Regions from separate parts of the Viridibacillus sp. FSL R5-0888 genome, predicted to be linked through region 2. Evidence: riboswitches for the same ligand, from Rfam matches in the RefSeq annotation. Region 2 holds a riboswitch; the other holds the start of a gene.
What was found. Region 2 has a riboswitch for cobalamin ahead of MKY02_RS19285 (helical backbone metal receptor). Riboswitches for the same ligand answer to the same signal wherever they lie in the genome.
Positions count from the first base shown of each region.

Region 1: linked by a shared signal. The riboswitch ahead of MKY02_RS11260 (Ig-like domain-containing protein) and the one ahead of MKY02_RS19285 (helical backbone metal receptor) in region 2 are both predicted to bind cobalamin.

Region 1 covers NZ_JBBPAU010000001.1:2,260,754-2,268,963, reverse strand. Annotated here, with positions in the region: gene MKY02_RS11280 (putative hydro-lyase) at 1-105, shown strand, start outside; gene MKY02_RS11275 (YhdT family protein) at 595-861, shown strand; gene panF (sodium/pantothenate symporter) at 861-2,306, shown strand; gene MKY02_RS11265 (hypothetical protein) at 2,457-2,615, shown strand; cobalamin riboswitch at 2,776-2,968, shown strand; gene MKY02_RS11260 (Ig-like domain-containing protein) at 3,157-4,728, shown strand; gene MKY02_RS11255 (DUF4430 domain-containing protein) at 4,803-5,729, shown strand; gene MKY02_RS11250 (energy-coupling factor transporter transmembrane component T) at 5,755-6,636, shown strand; gene MKY02_RS11245 (ABC transporter ATP-binding protein) at 6,609-8,210, shown strand, end outside.
Region 2 covers NZ_JBBPAU010000001.1:3,887,032-3,895,241, forward strand. Annotated here, with positions in the region: gene cobS (adenosylcobinamide-GDP ribazoletransferase) at 1-564, opposite strand, end outside; gene MKY02_RS19260 (bifunctional adenosylcobinamide kinase/adenosylcobinamide-phosphate guanylyltransferase) at 591-1,163, opposite strand; gene MKY02_RS19265 (pyridoxal phosphate-dependent aminotransferase) at 1,136-2,230, opposite strand; gene cbiB (adenosylcobinamide-phosphate synthase CbiB) at 2,217-3,173, opposite strand; gene MKY02_RS19275 (adenosylcobinamide amidohydrolase) at 3,175-4,647, opposite strand; gene MKY02_RS19280 (FecCD family ABC transporter permease) at 4,650-5,633, opposite strand; gene MKY02_RS19285 (helical backbone metal receptor) at 5,642-6,598, opposite strand; cobalamin riboswitch at 6,726-6,915, opposite strand; gene argS (arginine--tRNA ligase) at 7,193-8,210, opposite strand, start outside.

The DNA of each region.
Region 1 (8,210 bases), 1.6 Mb from region 2:
CCTCAAGCTGTAGCGATGGAAAGTAAACCAGCTATAATGATTACGCACGGACCAGGCTGCATGTTCATTAGTGATTTAAAAGATGATAATTTAAGCGTACTTTAAGTTTTATAGCGCCCTCAAGTTAGAAACATAACTTAAGGGCGCTTTTTTATATATCTTTAGCTTATTTTATGCCACTAAATCCACAATCTATGTCCAATATTTCAAGTATAAAGTGGTGAACCACTTTATACTTGAAATTAGCTTGCTCAGCGCCAAATGGGATGCCACCTCTAACTTGTTCTAGATAACGTTGAATTACATCTTGTAGTTGCCAGTTTGTTGTTTTTAAAGGTATTCCTTCTTTTACCTCTCAACCTAAATGAGTAAATAGGGTTCCTCTTAGCTACTTCGGAAATAAACCATCATAGCATTAATTACCATTTATTATAATTTAATGTTTTTATACAAAAATAATACTTATTTCTTTAGTTTACATAATAATATTATGTAAACTAAACTCTATACTTTCAATTTTTTAAATGAGAACGTATTATTATAAAAGCAACTTATTTTTAATATGTTGTGATTCTTCACAAAGGAGATTGTTATATGAATGATAAGCGATTTAAGATTGCGCATCGTGAAGCCATCATTGGGGTGATTCTTGTAATCATCAATTTTAGTATTTGGTTTGGCTTTGCTTATGGGATGGGATCAGGAGATCCGTCTTCTTATACATATGTACTTGGTTTTCCAGCGTGGTTTTTCTATAGCTGTATTGCAGGTACTATTTTCATGGTCATCCTTATAATTTTCGTCATTAAATTCCTCTTCAAAGATGTGCCATTTGACGATGAGGAGGGTGAACACAAATGATACATTGGCAAGTGATTATTCCATTAGTTGTTTTTCTAGTAGTTATTTTTGGAATTGGGATATGGGCGAATCGCCAAGTCATGCAATCAAATTCGTTCTTGCAAGAATATTTCCTTGGCGGACGTGAAATGGGTGGCTTCTTACTTGCGATGACAATGATGGCCACTTACGGAAGTGCTGGTAGTTTTATTGGTGGACCAGGTGTTGCCTATAATACAGGCCTCGGTTGGGTACTTTTGGCCATGGCACAGTTACCAGCAGGTTACTTCGTTCTAATGATTCTCGGTAAAAAATTTGCAATTATTGCACGTAAATATCAAGCAATAACACTAATTGATTTTTTACGAGAACGATATCAAAGCAAAATAGTTGTCATTGTATCTGCAATCAGTATTATTTTATTTTTATTTGCTTCTATGGCAGCTCAGTGGATTGGTGGAGCGCGATTAATTGAGTCATTAACAGGCTTAAACTATTCTACTGCATTGTTTATCTTTGCAGGTGCTGTATTAATTTATGTGATTATTGGCGGTTTCCGTGCAGTAGCATTAACAGATGCAGTACAAGGTTCTGTAATGGTCATTGGGACAGTTATTTTACTTGTCGCTACGGTTATTGCTGGTGGTGGAATATCGAATATCATGAGTGATTTAGTAGCTGAAAATCCAAACCTTGTATCTCCTTATGGGGCAGATCGTAGTTTAACGCCATTATATGTTTCGACATTTTGGATTTTAATTGGGATAGGTGTTATTGGCTTACCTCAAATTGCCGTTCGTGCCATGTCATATAAAAACTCAAAAGGCATGCATACAGCCATTATCATTGGCACAATTGCACTTGCTACAGTTATGTTTGGCATGCATTTAATCGGTGTACTAGCACGTCCAGTATTACCAGGCGTAGAAATAGGCGATAAAGTGATGCCTTTACTAACGCTAAAAGTATTACCCCCTTATTTAGCAGGAATTGTTCTAGCTGCTCCAATGGCGGCCATTATGTCTACCGTCAATGCTTTACTTATTTTAGTAAGTTCAACTGTGGTAAAGGATATTTACTTAAACTATATAAAACCAACTGCATCAGATGCACAGATTAAAAAAGCAAGTTTCTATGTGACTACAGTTATTGGGATAGCAGTGGTACTAGTAGCTCTACGTCCACCAGATTTACTTATTTGGCTGAACTTATTTGCTTTCGGTGGATTGGAATCTGTATTCTTATGGCCGGTTGTATTTGGTCTCTACTGGAAAACAGGAAACAAATACGGTGCAATTGCATCGATGATTATCGGGATTTCATCTTATATCTACATTGATCAAATAATGCCAAGTGTATTAGGTATGCATACGGTTACGTTGCCGATTATCTTATCTTTAGTAGCATTTGTTGTAGTAAGTCTTGTTACGAAGGACAAAGTTAAGACTGGGACATCGATTATTTAATATAAAACACCAAACTTTCAATTAAAAAGTTTGGTGTTTTTATGTTGAAAAAACGGTAAATATTTTTTGATGAATCAATTGACAGATAACTCTGACTGTTATATAGTAATAAAAAATAATTAATTTGTTATATAACAGGAGGGTATCCACATGGAAATGTATAGAGAAGGTTATGAAACGTATTGTCTAGCTTGTGAAAATTATGGTATGGAGTCGATGAATTTTTATCTTTACGTGAGAAACTTAACAGTAGAGCAGTTAAACGCATTCAATCAACATACGAAGGGAAGCGATGATTACGAAGTCTGATGCCATAGTAATTTTATAAAAACCCTACCCTTTGCTAAAAACAGGTAGGGTTTTATTATGTTTTTATTGTTTTAATACGAAAAAGTCTGAATTTTAATACAATAAAAAATATTAATTTACATTCTAAAACTTTTATGAAATACTTTAGATTAATAGACAATTAAATAGTTCTTATAAGAGTGCTTATGTTGATCATAAGCTAAAAGGGAAATCGGTGTAAATCCGATGCAGCCCCGCTACTGTAAGTGAGGATGAAATTGTTGCAAACCACTGGTGCATGTATAATGCGCTGGGAAGGAACAAGAGTAAATAGATACACAAGCCAGGAGACCTGCTTTTATAATGTAGTTTCAATCTTCGAGGGGGAGATTTGGAGCATCGAAGGCCTTTTTGTATATAACTGTACATTTTTCTGGCATTTCGCCGTCCAAAATCTCTTTGCATTGTGTAAAGGGATATTTTTTTGCCCTTTTACATTTTTTTGTATCCTTTTGAAGTGAAAACTACTAATAATTCACAAAAAGATATGGGGGATTTCAACATGTACAAAAGTAAATGGGTAAGAAAATGGGCAGCACCAATCGGTATGGCAAGTTTATTAGCGTTTTCACAACTACCAGGACAATTGTCGACAGTAACCGCTGCAGAAAATACGTCAGCGACAGTTCAAGTACCAGCGAAAGATGTCAGTTATAAAAACGTTCTAAATTCAACAGCGGCATTTTTACTACAACAAGTGCCGAATCCATCATTTGGTGATGAAGACTACGTAACTGATTTCGCTCGTGCTAGCGTACCAGTTCCATCTAAATACTATGAAACTTATTACAATAATCTAGTCAAAGAGGTTAAAAGTAAAGATGGCAAAATCTCTGAAGACGTTGGTAAATATTCAAAAGTCATTATTGCACTAACAGCAATCAACAAAGATCCACGTAATATTGGGGGATATGATTTAGTTAAGTCTATGTATGATACATATTTAGCTACAGAAAAAGCAGAAAAATTAACTAATGGGAATAAATTTCATTTCTTAAATGCTATTGATACGAAAAATTATGATTTATCAACGGAATCGAAATATGCAGAGATTACAAGAACTAAATTAGTAAATGATTTAGTAAAAGATCAATTTGAAGATGGATCATTTGCGTGGGCTCTAGATTATGGATCTGATAAAGATTCAACATCAATGACGGCTACGGCTTTAGCACCTTATACAAAGGATGACAAGGTAAAAGCAGCAGTTGAAAAAGCAAATGATTATTTAGGTAAAGAACTAGGTGAACAAGGTGGTTTCTACTCAGAGTGGGCAAAAGGTGACAGCCCTGAAACGGTATCTCAATTCATCATCAATTTAACGTCTAATCAAACAAATCCAAAGACGGATCCACGTTTCGTCAAAGGTAATGGTAACTGGGCTGTTTCTAACCTAGTAAGTTTTGTAGATAGTGCTACAGGTGGATTAAAAAGCGGTTTATCACTTAAAATTCCAAACTTAATGTCTTCAGATCAAGGATTACGTGCACTTGCTGCATATGACCGCTTTGTAAAAGGCAAAAACCGTATTTATGATATGTCTGATGCTGCAGAGTCACTTAAATTTGACATTACAGCACCTGAAGTAGCAACAGCTAATAAAGTTAGTGATCAAACAACAATTGTTAAAGGCAAAGCTGAAGCAGGAGCGAAAGTTACGATTTATAACGGCTCTAAGCTACTAGCATCAACTACTGCATCTACAAAAGGCACATACTCTTTAACAATCAAAAAGCAAAAAGCTAATTCAACATTGAAAATTTATGTTACAGATGCATCTAAAAATAAGAGCAAAGCATTCACATTAAAAGTAGCTGATAAAACGGCTCCTAAAGCACCATCAGTTAAAAAAGTAACAAAGTCGACTAATAAAGTGACTGGTACAGCTGAAAAAGATGCAAAAGTGTATGTACTAAAAGGTAAAACGTCTATCGGTAAAGGTACTGTAAATAGTAAGGGGCAATTTACTGTTAAAATTAAAAATCAAAGAGCTAATACTAAATTAACAGTCTATGCCAAAGACAAGGCTGGTAACAAAAGTAACGCGACAAAAGTAACGGTTAAAACGAAATAACTTGAAAGATCTAGGAAGGGTGTTGGAGTTTATCTCCAGCACCCTATTCCCATCTATAAGAAGAGGTGCGATATATGAAAAAATTAATACCGTTATGGCTAATGATGATTCTCTCATTGATCATTATCACTGGCTGTAAGATTCAATCAGTTGAAGAATATAATAATCAAACTGAGCAAGAACAAAGTGTTGATGGAGCAAGTGAGACTAAGGTAATCGTTAAAGGAGATAAAGGTGAAGTATCCACAAAGGAAGAAATAGAAAAGGATTCAACAATAGATGCTAAAAAGCCAAATAACGAAGAAGAGAAAAAGACCGAAACAAAGCAAAAGGAACAAAAAAATGAAGCAAAGGTAACGCCAAAAAAAGAACAACCAACTAGCACATCTAAAACTGAATCAACACCAACTTCGAAAACACCTAGTAAAGATACTTCGACTAGTTCAAATAAAGAGAAGCCAGATAAAAGTCCAGCACCATCTAAGGATAAATCACCGTCAAAAGATCAAAAGCCAGACAAAGATAAAAAACCCGAAAATAATAACGTCGCTCAAAAGCCAAGTAAGCCTAATAAAGAAGATGAAAAGAAAAAAGAATATGTGACCATCTCCATTAGTGCTGCAACATTGCTGACACATTGGGATATGTTAAAACCTGCATTACAAAGTGAAAAATACGTCCCAAAAAACGGCGTTATTTTAAAGTCAACTAAATATGAAATCTTAAACGAAGATGAAACGGTTTGGTCTATTTTAAGACGTGCGACAAATGAACATGGTATTCATCTTGAGTATGAAGGAGCGGGTGAAAATCAATATGGGTCGGTCTATATTGAAGGCATGAATCATTTATATGAATTTGATGCAGGTGATCTAAGTGGCTGGATGTATTCTGTAAACGGTCAGTTCCCTAGTTATGGGGTTAGCGCAGTTACTGTGAAAAATGGAGACAATATTCAATTCCAATACACTGTTGATCTAGGTCGCGACATAGGTAAATAATGATTAAAGAGGAGTACTATGCATCATGAAAGCATTTGAAACGTATCACCCCATTGTCCTTTTCGCATATTTTGCATCTGTCATCGGACTTTCCATGTTCTATATGCATCCAGTTTATTTACTCATTACATGTATTGGAGCAATTACATTAAGTCTATTACTGAATAGAAAATCATTTGTTAGCGGCTTAAAATTTTTCGTGCCGATGTTTTTTATCGCTGCAATTATTAATCCACTTATTAGTCATGATGGGGAAATCATTCTATTTTACATAGATTATAATGCTATAACATTAGAGGCTATTGTTTATGGATTTGCGATGTCGATTATGATCTGTTCAGTCATTTTTTGGTTTGGTTGTTATAACGTTGTAATGACATCCGATAAATTTCTTTATTTATTCGGTAAGGTATCTCCCGCACTAGCGCTGGTCATTTCATTAACATTACGTCTTGTCCCGCGTTTTAAACATCAAATTACTATTATTTCACATGCACAAAAAACAATAGGCATGGATATTTCAGCCGGCAACCCATGGCAAAGAGTAAAAAGCGGGATTCGCATTATCTCCATTCTTATAACTTGGGCGCTTGAAAATGCAATTGAGACGGCTGATTCGATGAAAGCACGTGGTTATGGCTTGAAAAACCGTTCCACATTTTCATTATTCGTTTTTGAAAAAAGAGATGGGCTTTTGCTTGGGATCATATTAACACTTCTTTTAACGAATATTATTGGCAGTTACTTTGGTATGACGACGTATTATTTTTATCCAACGTTTACTGAATTAGCTTTTACTCCAATTAGCATAGGACTTTATATTTCTTATGCTAGTTTACTAGTAATACCTATTGTGATTGAAATTCGGGAGGCAATTAAATGGCGCTCATTGAAATACAACATGTAAATTTCCAATATCCAGACAAACACGAGCGAGTATTAGATGATATCAATTTAATAATTGAAGAAGGTGAATTTGCTGTTCTTTGTGGTACATCTGGCTGCGGTAAAAGTACGTTATTAAAACATTTAAAAAGAGAGATAGCTCCTCATGGAGATAAATCAGGGACTATACTTTATGCGGGTATTGCATTGGCCGATTTACCTGATCGCGTGGCAGCTTCTGAAATAGGTTTTGTTATGCAAAATCCAGAAAATCAAATTGTCACTGATAAAGTGTGGCATGAGTTGTCTTTCGGTCTAGAAAATTTAGGATTAGACACGATGACAATTCGACGTAGAGTGGCTGAAATGGCGAATTTCTTCGGTATTCAGCAGTGGTTTAGAAAAAGTACGATGGAATTATCAGGCGGCCAAAAGCAACTGCTAAATCTTGCAGCGATTATGGCAATGCAACCCAAATTATTGATTTTAGATGAACCGACATCTCAGCTTGATCCAATTGCGGCTACGGAATTCATCGGTACTTTGCAAAAGTTAAATAAAGAACTTGGATTAACAATTATTCTTGTAGAACATCGCTTAGAAGAGGTTTTCCCAATAGCAGATCGCGTTGTGGTCATGGAAAAAGGGCGCATTATTTGTAATGATTCCCCGCAGGATGTTGCACAGCAATTAAAAGCATTCGATGCCTCTCATCCAATGATGCTAGGCTTACCAACACCAGTGCGTATTAATAATGCATTGCAAATCAATGACATTGTTCCACTAACCATAAGAGATGGTCGAAATTGGCTAACAAAGCACTTTACTAATGAATTACGAGCTTTAGAAAGTAAATTGAGTTCAGAGATTCCACCTGATGACATTGTCTTGGAAGTTAAAGAAGCATGGTTCCGTTATGAAAAGAATGCTCAAGATGTATTAAGAGGTTTCTCCATGCAAGTACGTGCTGGGGAGATTGTTAGTATTTTAGGGGGGAACGGTACAGGGAAAACAACTGCACTAGGTGTAATGTCAGGTTTATATAAACCGTATCGAGGAAAAGTCTTCATCAATGGTAAATCCATTAAAAAGTTTTCAAATGGCGAATTGTATCGAAATAATTTAGCTGTTTTACCACAGGACCCATTAACACTACTCGTTGAAAAGAAAGTACAACTTGAATTCGATAGTATAATAGACGTCTTAGGCATCTCAAAAGAGGCAGCCAATGTACAGTTGAATGAAATTATCACAACACTTAATATCGGACATTTATTAGATAGTCATCCATATGATTTGAGCGGGGGAGAACAACAAAAAGTTGCTTTAGCAAAAGTCTTGTTACTAAACCCTAAAATAATCCTTCTAGACGAACCTACAAAGGGCATTGATGCATATTCTAAGGAAATATTCGCCGAAGTACTACAAGCGCTTAAAAAGCGTCGTGTGGCCGTTGTAATGGTTACACATGATATTGAGTTTTCAGCGCAATATTCTGACCGTTGTGCAATGTTCTTTGATGGCAATATTGTTTCTGAGGATGAACCAAAACTGTTTTACAGTGGAAATAATTTTTATACAACTGCAGCGCATCGA
Region 2 (8,210 bases):
TGTCACGACAAGAAATTGTGGTACATATAGTTTTTCTTTAAAAAAGTATGCTAGCCCTTTTTCTTTTGAGCATTTTGTCTGGATAAAATATAAGGACATTCCTAGCCGAGCTAAAAATGGTACCGCGACAATCCACATAATCGACAGTTCGCCTTTTTCAATCAATTCAGCTAGAAAGAAAATCTTCGTTAGTACTAAGAACAATAAAGACATCGCACCAAAAGCACCAATACGGGGGTCATCTAAAATCTCTAGTCGCTTCTCGGTATCACGATATGAAAAAAATGCATCTCCCATGTCAACCCAGCCATCTAAATGCAAACCACCTGTACAAATGATAAATCCAACAACAAGTAAAAAGGCCGTTAATAATGAACTGATATCCGTCCACTGTTGCAAACTATAAAAAACAGTAGCCATTACTGCACCCATACATGCACCTAGCCAAGGTAGAAACGAGAACATTCCCGTTATTGTCGGCTTTGTAAGTGGTAATTCTCTTTGAACTGGCACGACGGTAAAAAATTGAAATGCAAGTAAAATACTATGAACAATCGTACGCAAAAGAATACCCCCCTTCTAAAACTGAATTATTTCCATTGATGCATCTGTCCATATTCCATTTCAATTGCAGTAGTTGCTTCAGCTACAAACCATTGATGAATACGACCTAACCATTTTTGATAAAGTCTTACTTCAAAACTAGTAGAAAGCGGCTCATCTAGCACTTCGTTGGAAACGACAACAATCGGTATATTTCTATCACGTAATGCATAAATCGTATTTTGCATCGCTATAAATTTCCGTTCAATACAGCCTTCTTTTTGAAAACAGCTCACACCAGTTTCATAACCATCATAAAATTCATTCGTTAGCCAAGTGGTCACGCAATCCCATAATATCGCGTCACCTTCTTTTATTTTTGAGAGGAGCTTAGAAAAGTCAGTTGGTTGCTCAATTGTCGTCCACTTTTGCCCTGCTCGATCGTTTTGATGTCGGATGATTCTTTGCTTCATTTCTTCATCAAACGGTACACCTGTCGCAACATAAACAAGTCGCTTCATAGGCGATGTCGCTGCTAAATTTACAAGGCACTTTTCTGCAAATGCACTTTTTCCACTCCGCACTCCACCTGTTATAAAGACGAGTTCGCTTGAAACCAATGCATCATCTCCTCTTCTAAACGATTCATCGCTTCAGGTGCCTTCATACCAACTCGGAACCATGCACCTTCCATTCCAATGAAATTTTCTGTATGTCGAAGCACCATACCCTTCTCAAGCATATAAGTAAAGAAATTCTGTGACTGTTCAGTATTTGGTAATTGAAAGCTCACATAATTTGTGACACTGTTCGTAACAAGACAATGATTTTGTCGTAAAAATACTTGAAAACGCGTACGCATTTGCCCAGCATAATCACAAGCCTTTTGACGGAAAGCATCTACTTCCTTACTTAAACAACGTGCTCCGATTACTGCTGCTATTCCATTAATATGCCAATGAGGGGTAAGCTTCCGTATTGCACTTGCTACCTCAGGTGCGGCTACCATATAACCGAGCCTTATACCTGCAATTGCGTACATTTTCGTCATTGATCGTACAATAATCACTTGATGATTTTCTTTTACTGATTTTATAAATGATGCACTTTCATCAACAAAATCTATAAAAGCTTCGTCTAAAACAATACTGCAATTCGATTCTTTTGCAGATTCAATAAGCTGTTTAAGTTCTTCTTTCGAAGGTAATACACCTGTCGGATTATTAGGGGTACATAGATATAGGACATCTGCATTTTGCATTGCTTGTTGAAGTTCGTCTAATGGTAACTTCCAATTAACGATATCTTCACATACTACACGCTGTATTTCTACATCATTTTCTCTTAATGTCGCTTCATACTCTGAAAAAGTCGGATGTAAAATAATTGCATTATTTCCCCGGAAATATGTCGCAAGTAATGAGAAAATTTCCGCCGCACCATTTCCTAATACGATGTTTTCTGTAGAAATGTCGTGATATTTAGCGACAGCAGATAGAAATGGCTCACCTTCTGGGTCCGGATAATGTTGCAATAATTGCAAATAATCTTTCCAATCATTTTTGATAAAATCTGGTGCACCTGCTGGATTTACATTTTCGCTAAAGTCTAATATATCAGCTGGTAGTTGGATGCCCAGCTGTGTATATAAACGATATGGATTTGCCCCGTGATTAGGTAATGACAACGAAAAACCCTCCTAAAATGACCATTAGTAGCCAAAATAATATGGTTACAATTTGCATCTGTTTAATAGAACGTATAATATGCTGAGGCCCTAGCTCATAATGGCACTCACCCATTTTCGCACGATTCGAGATAATCCCCTTATACCTATTCACACCACCAAGCTGAATGCCTAATTGATATGCTGTAGCCGCTTCAAGCCATCCACTATTTGGACTTGGATGTTTTTTTGCATCACGCAGCCACCCTTTCATGCGATAGGCGACTGGTTTTCCACTTTCATTTTTTGTACCTAGCATAAGTAATAAACCTGTCATTCTACTTGGCACATAATTTAATACATCATCCACATGTGCAGCAACGTATCCAAAATCTACGAAGCGATCATTTTTGTAAGCGACCATTGAATCAAGCGTATTAACTGCCTTATACATCCATAGACCAGCGCCGCCAAATAAAAACGCCCAAAAGAGTGGAGCTGTTACACCATCACTCGTATTTTCAGACACGGTTTCAACTACACCTCGCGTCACTTCAGGTACCGATAAATAATCTGTATCACGCCCTACAATCCAAGATAACTTCACACGAGCTTCCTGCAAATCTCCTGATACAAGTGGATTGTAAACTTCAAGTGCTGCTTGTTTTAGACTTTTCCCTGCTAAACCTACAGCTATTAATATTGATTCTACAAAAATACCTAGAATAACATTGATAGAATATGCAAAATAAATTACTGCAAAAGTAATTGTAGTTGTTAAACCAACAACAATTAGGACAAGTAAAAGTCCTTTTAATTTACGATGCTTACCTTTATTCAAACGCTCTGTTAGTTTGGCAATCAATGTGCCAATCCAACGTACGGGATGCGGCATTTTGGGCGGGTCACCTATTAACCAATCTAAAGCTACCCCAATGGTACAAGCAATTATATGTGCTAACATTTTATAACCTTCCCTTGGCACGTTTGTAATCTTGTAGTGCTGTTACTGTCGTTTCATACACCCCGTAACCAATCAATTTCCCAATATCTGTTATAGGTCCGGCGTATTCCATAAATGTCCCATTTTGTGTCGCGGCAATTAATAGGCTATCTGTTGATGTACCTGTTGCAATCGTATTGGATATTGGATCCATGATTTCTTCTTGGTGCATTGCTTTTACTTTAGCTTCAGTTGCCGTTATCATGGCTTGCATAAAGGATTCTTCCGTTAGTTTCCCGTTAATAATGACCCAAGTATTAATCGTTCCTATATACGGTTTACTGACTCTTTCATGTGCCCTTGAAACATCTACTGCATTTCCAACACCAGCTGTAACTGCAACAATAATACTTCCGTTTGCATTTGAAAATTCCCTTATAACAACATGCTTCGCTGCAACTGCAGTCATCATGGCCACCGTATTAGATGGCATAAAGTCATGTTTTTTAAGATAACCTTTTAATTCCTCATGTGCATCTTCGCACATATAATTCAAATCAACTGCACGATTGACAAATGACTGGAACCACCCAAAACCAGCATTGTGAACAGCTGAGGAAACGGTTTTCAAAGGAATTTCCGTACGAAGCTCAACAAATTCATCTCTTATATTGAATTGTTCTTTTGTCACTACATATGATTCACGTTCATCAATAGCTGTTGGCATCAGTGTTACTTGTGGCTTTGGCAATTCAGGATGCGGATAACTTGAAACGCGCGTATTATATACCTCTAAAATTTGCTGTTCTTTCAACACTTCATGCGGTTCTCCAATAGCTTTTACATGTCCCTTTTCCATTAACAATAGGCGATCACAATAAAGTGAAGCTAAATTCATATCGTGAAAAACAGAAATAACTGTTAAACCATTTTGCACTGCTTCTAGACGAATCATATCTAGCAGTTGTCGTTGATGTGCAATATCTAAATGATTCGTAGGTTCATCTAAAAGTAAGATATCAGCTTGCTGAGCAAGTGCTTGTGCTACAAATGTACGTTGTTGCTCCCCACCTGATAAAAATTCGAGGTTTGTATGTTCATAGCTATCTACACCCGTTTGCTTCATAGCTTTTTTCACTGCATTTTCATCTTGTTCTGACCATGTCGAAAACCAACTATTTTGATGTGGGTAGCGACCTAAGGCTACCGTCTCACGTACTGAATGCGAAAAGGCATGGGCATGAAGCTGTGGTAAAACAGCCATTTTGCGCGCAAATTCCTTCGGTGAGAAATGTTTTATATTTTGTTCTTCGATAAGTACTTGACCAGTTGTTGATGGCAGGATACCACTAATCACTTTTAATAATGTGGATTTGCCGCTACCATTTGGTCCTAAAACGCCAAGAATTTCGCCTTTTTTCACTGTAAACGAAACATCTTGTACTATTGGCCTGGTGGCATCATAGCCACCAGTAATATTTTCTACAGTAAGCATACTTACGCACCTTTCGTTCTTCTTTGTCGGAAAAAGATATATGAAAATACTGGCGCCCCAATAAGTGCAGTAATGACACCGATTGGTAACTCTGTTGGGGAAATTATCGTACGAGCAAATAAATCACAAACAATTAGTAATGATGCTCCATTTAAAAACGATAAAGGCAGCAAGTGACGATGATCTGCCCCAAATAAAAGTCGTGTCATATGCGGTACAACAAGTCCCACAAAGCCAATTGTTCCAGACACTGCAACTGCAGCACCTGTTAACATAGATCCGCCTATTAATATCAGAATTTTACTTTTCTTCACGTCAACGCCAAGATACTTGGCACGCTCTTCTCCAAATAACATCGCATTTAATTCACGACGGTTTAACCATAATAAAAATGAACCGATGAGTACAAAAGGCCACACCATCTTGACATATGGCCATCCACGCATTGAAACGCTCCCCATCAGCCACCCAATGATTTGCCTTAACTCATCACCTGTTAACGCAATTAACAATGAAATTAATGCACCTAAAAATGAACTAACGATAATCCCTGTTAAAATCAGCGTTTCCATTTTCATAGTTCGATCAACTAATCGTGCAAAAGCCATTACACCCATCATCGCCAATAAGGCCCCTAGCATGCTGAAGGCTGGTAATGTGTATATACCAAAAATAGGGGTCGAAATGCCGAAAAAGAGCGTCACCACAGCACCTACCGAGGCACCAGATGACACTCCTAACGTATACGGATCGGCGAGAGGATTTTTCAGCAATCCTTGGAAAGCAGCGCCCGCAATGGCCAGTGAGGCTCCTACTAACCCTGCAAGCACAACACGCGGCATGCGTATTTTCCACAATATATTCGTCGCTGTTGGATCCGCTGCCGTATTCCATAACGTACTAATTGGTACTTTTACAGAACCAATTGATACACCTAGCCAAATGCTAACAATTAAAATCACAAAGGCTATGGTGTACCCTAAAATGGTTTTCCTCACTCAAAAGCCTCTGGATATACTGCTTTTGCAATGACCTCTAATCCTTCAGCAAGACGAGGACCTGTACGGCTTGTTAAGTTCGCATCAACTTGAACAACTGCATCATTTTTAACAGCTGTGATACTATCAAATCCTTGGCGTTTTTTCACCTTCTCGACAATATTTTTCACATGGTTGTATTTCACAATAATTGTATCTGGATTACGTTTCACAATTTCCTCAGAGTCAATTTGGAACCAGCCTGTTTGATCTGCTGTGACGTTTTTAATATTAGCTAGATCAAACATTTCTTGCATAAATGTATCTTTACCCGCAGTGTAAATATTAGGTTCGTCTGTTGTTTCGACGAATGCTGATTTTTGTTTTACATCTTTCACTTTAACTTGTACTTCTTTTACTTTTGCTTTCATATCATCAGTAATCTTCTTAGCCTCATCTGCTTTACCTGTAATGTGGCCTATTTGTTCAATTGTTTTATACGTTTCATCAAAATTCTCAGCATTTTTTACAACGAAAACTTTCAATCCTGCATCACGTAATTGTTGGAGACCTGCTTCAGAAGTACCTAAAAGTGTTTCGTGTGCAAAAACAACTTCTGGATTTAAGCTAATAATTTTCTCGGCGTTAAATTCCATCCCACCGATTTTTTCTTTTTTCGTTGCCGCTTTAGGATAATCATCATTATCCGATACAGCAATAATTTCTTTTTCTAATCCTAACGCGAAAAGAATTTCTGTGTTACTTGGTACCAATGTAATAATGCTCTTTGGTGCTTCTGTAAATTTCACATCATTGCCAAGTGCATCAGTCTCTGTTAATGGATACCCTGCTACCTGTTGCTCTGTCGCTGATTCACTATTTTCCTTTTTCTTCGTATCTTCCGTTTGGCCACAGCCTACTAATACGCCTAGTGCTAAAACAAACACTAAACAAAATTGCCATATTTTCTTCATTTACATTTCCTCCTTGTTCATAAAAAAATCTCTCGTTTTACGACGAGAGATACGATGACAGTGAATATATACATAGCTGTACTAAAATGCACTTTTACTGACACCATTTCTATCCGCGTAGTTCTAATTGGTGGTCTCCATGTTGGTAGGTCTCCTGGCTCGTGATCACAGCTTGCCGTGCCTTCCCAAAGTGTTATACTTTAGTGACAAATTACGACTTACTCACACATACAGTGGCGGGACCGCGTCGGATTTACACCGACTTCCCTTTTCTCTTTACTGAATCAAAGTAAAGAACCATCATGTTTCACAATATACAATTGTTATTACATCGTGTTCAATTATACAGAAAATTAAATACTTGTCCAAGATGTTACTAGGCTTGGTGGAACTATTAGCAATAACACATTGTGACATGAATCGATGAAGTCTAGCTATTTTATCTTTAACTAGCGCAATTTTTTTCTTTCATTTGTTCTTTATAAAAACCAAAAGACTATTCCACACTTATTCAGTGAGAAATAGTCTTTTTATAAGTACCTCTTAGATTCACAAGCTTATTCAACCTCAGTAGCTAAAAGGGTATTTCTGTCATTACATTTTCTCAGGTGCTGATACGCCAATAAGTTTTAGTGCGTTGGCGATTGTAGTACGAACTGCTGTAATTAGAGATAAACGTGCTTCTGAGCGATCTTTGTTATCAGCATCTAATACTTTTTCAGCATTGTAGAAGCTGTGGAAAGTTGCTGCTAGTTCTTGAATGTAGTTAGTAATACGGTGTGGTGTGCGATTCTTCGCAGCATCCGCAACAACTTGTGGGAAGTCCCCTACTTTTTTCAAGACATCAATTTCTTTCTCTGCATTAAGAAGATTTAAATGTTCTTTAGATGCTGCTAATCCTTGTTCTTTTGCTTGGCGCAAGATTGAAGAAATACGAGCATGTGCATATTGTGCATAGTAAACAGGGTTTTCATTTGATTGCTTAACAGCTAGGTCAAGGTCAAAGTCCATATGTGAATCACCTGCACGCATTGCAAAGTTATAACGTACTGCGTCTAAGCCAACTTCTTCAACAAGTTCGCGTAAAGTAACCGCGTTACCTGTACGTTTACTCATTTTCACTTTTTCGCCGTCTTTCATTAAGTTCACCATTTGAATGATTTCAACTTCTAATGTGTCACGATCATAACCAAGTGCTTCGATTGCTGCTTTCATACGCGGGATATAGCCATGGTGGTCAGCTCCCCAAATGTTGATAAGTTTAGTGAATCCACGTTGAATTTTATCTTCATGGTATGAAATATCTGGTGTTAAATATGTGTAAGAGCCATCATTTTTTATAAGTACGCGATCTTTATCGTCGCCAAATGTTGTCGAGCGGAACCAAGTAGCGCCTTCTTCTTCAAATACATGACCATTCGCACGAAGTTTTTCTAGAGCCGTTTCAACTTTACCTGATTTATAAAGTGATGTCTCAGAATACCAAACGTCAAAGTCTACACGGAAGTTTGCTAAGTCTTTTTGTAATTTACCAAGCTCTAATTTCAAGCCATGCTCACGGAAAAATTCAAAGCGTCCTTCATCTGATTTACTTAGAATCGAATCACCAAAC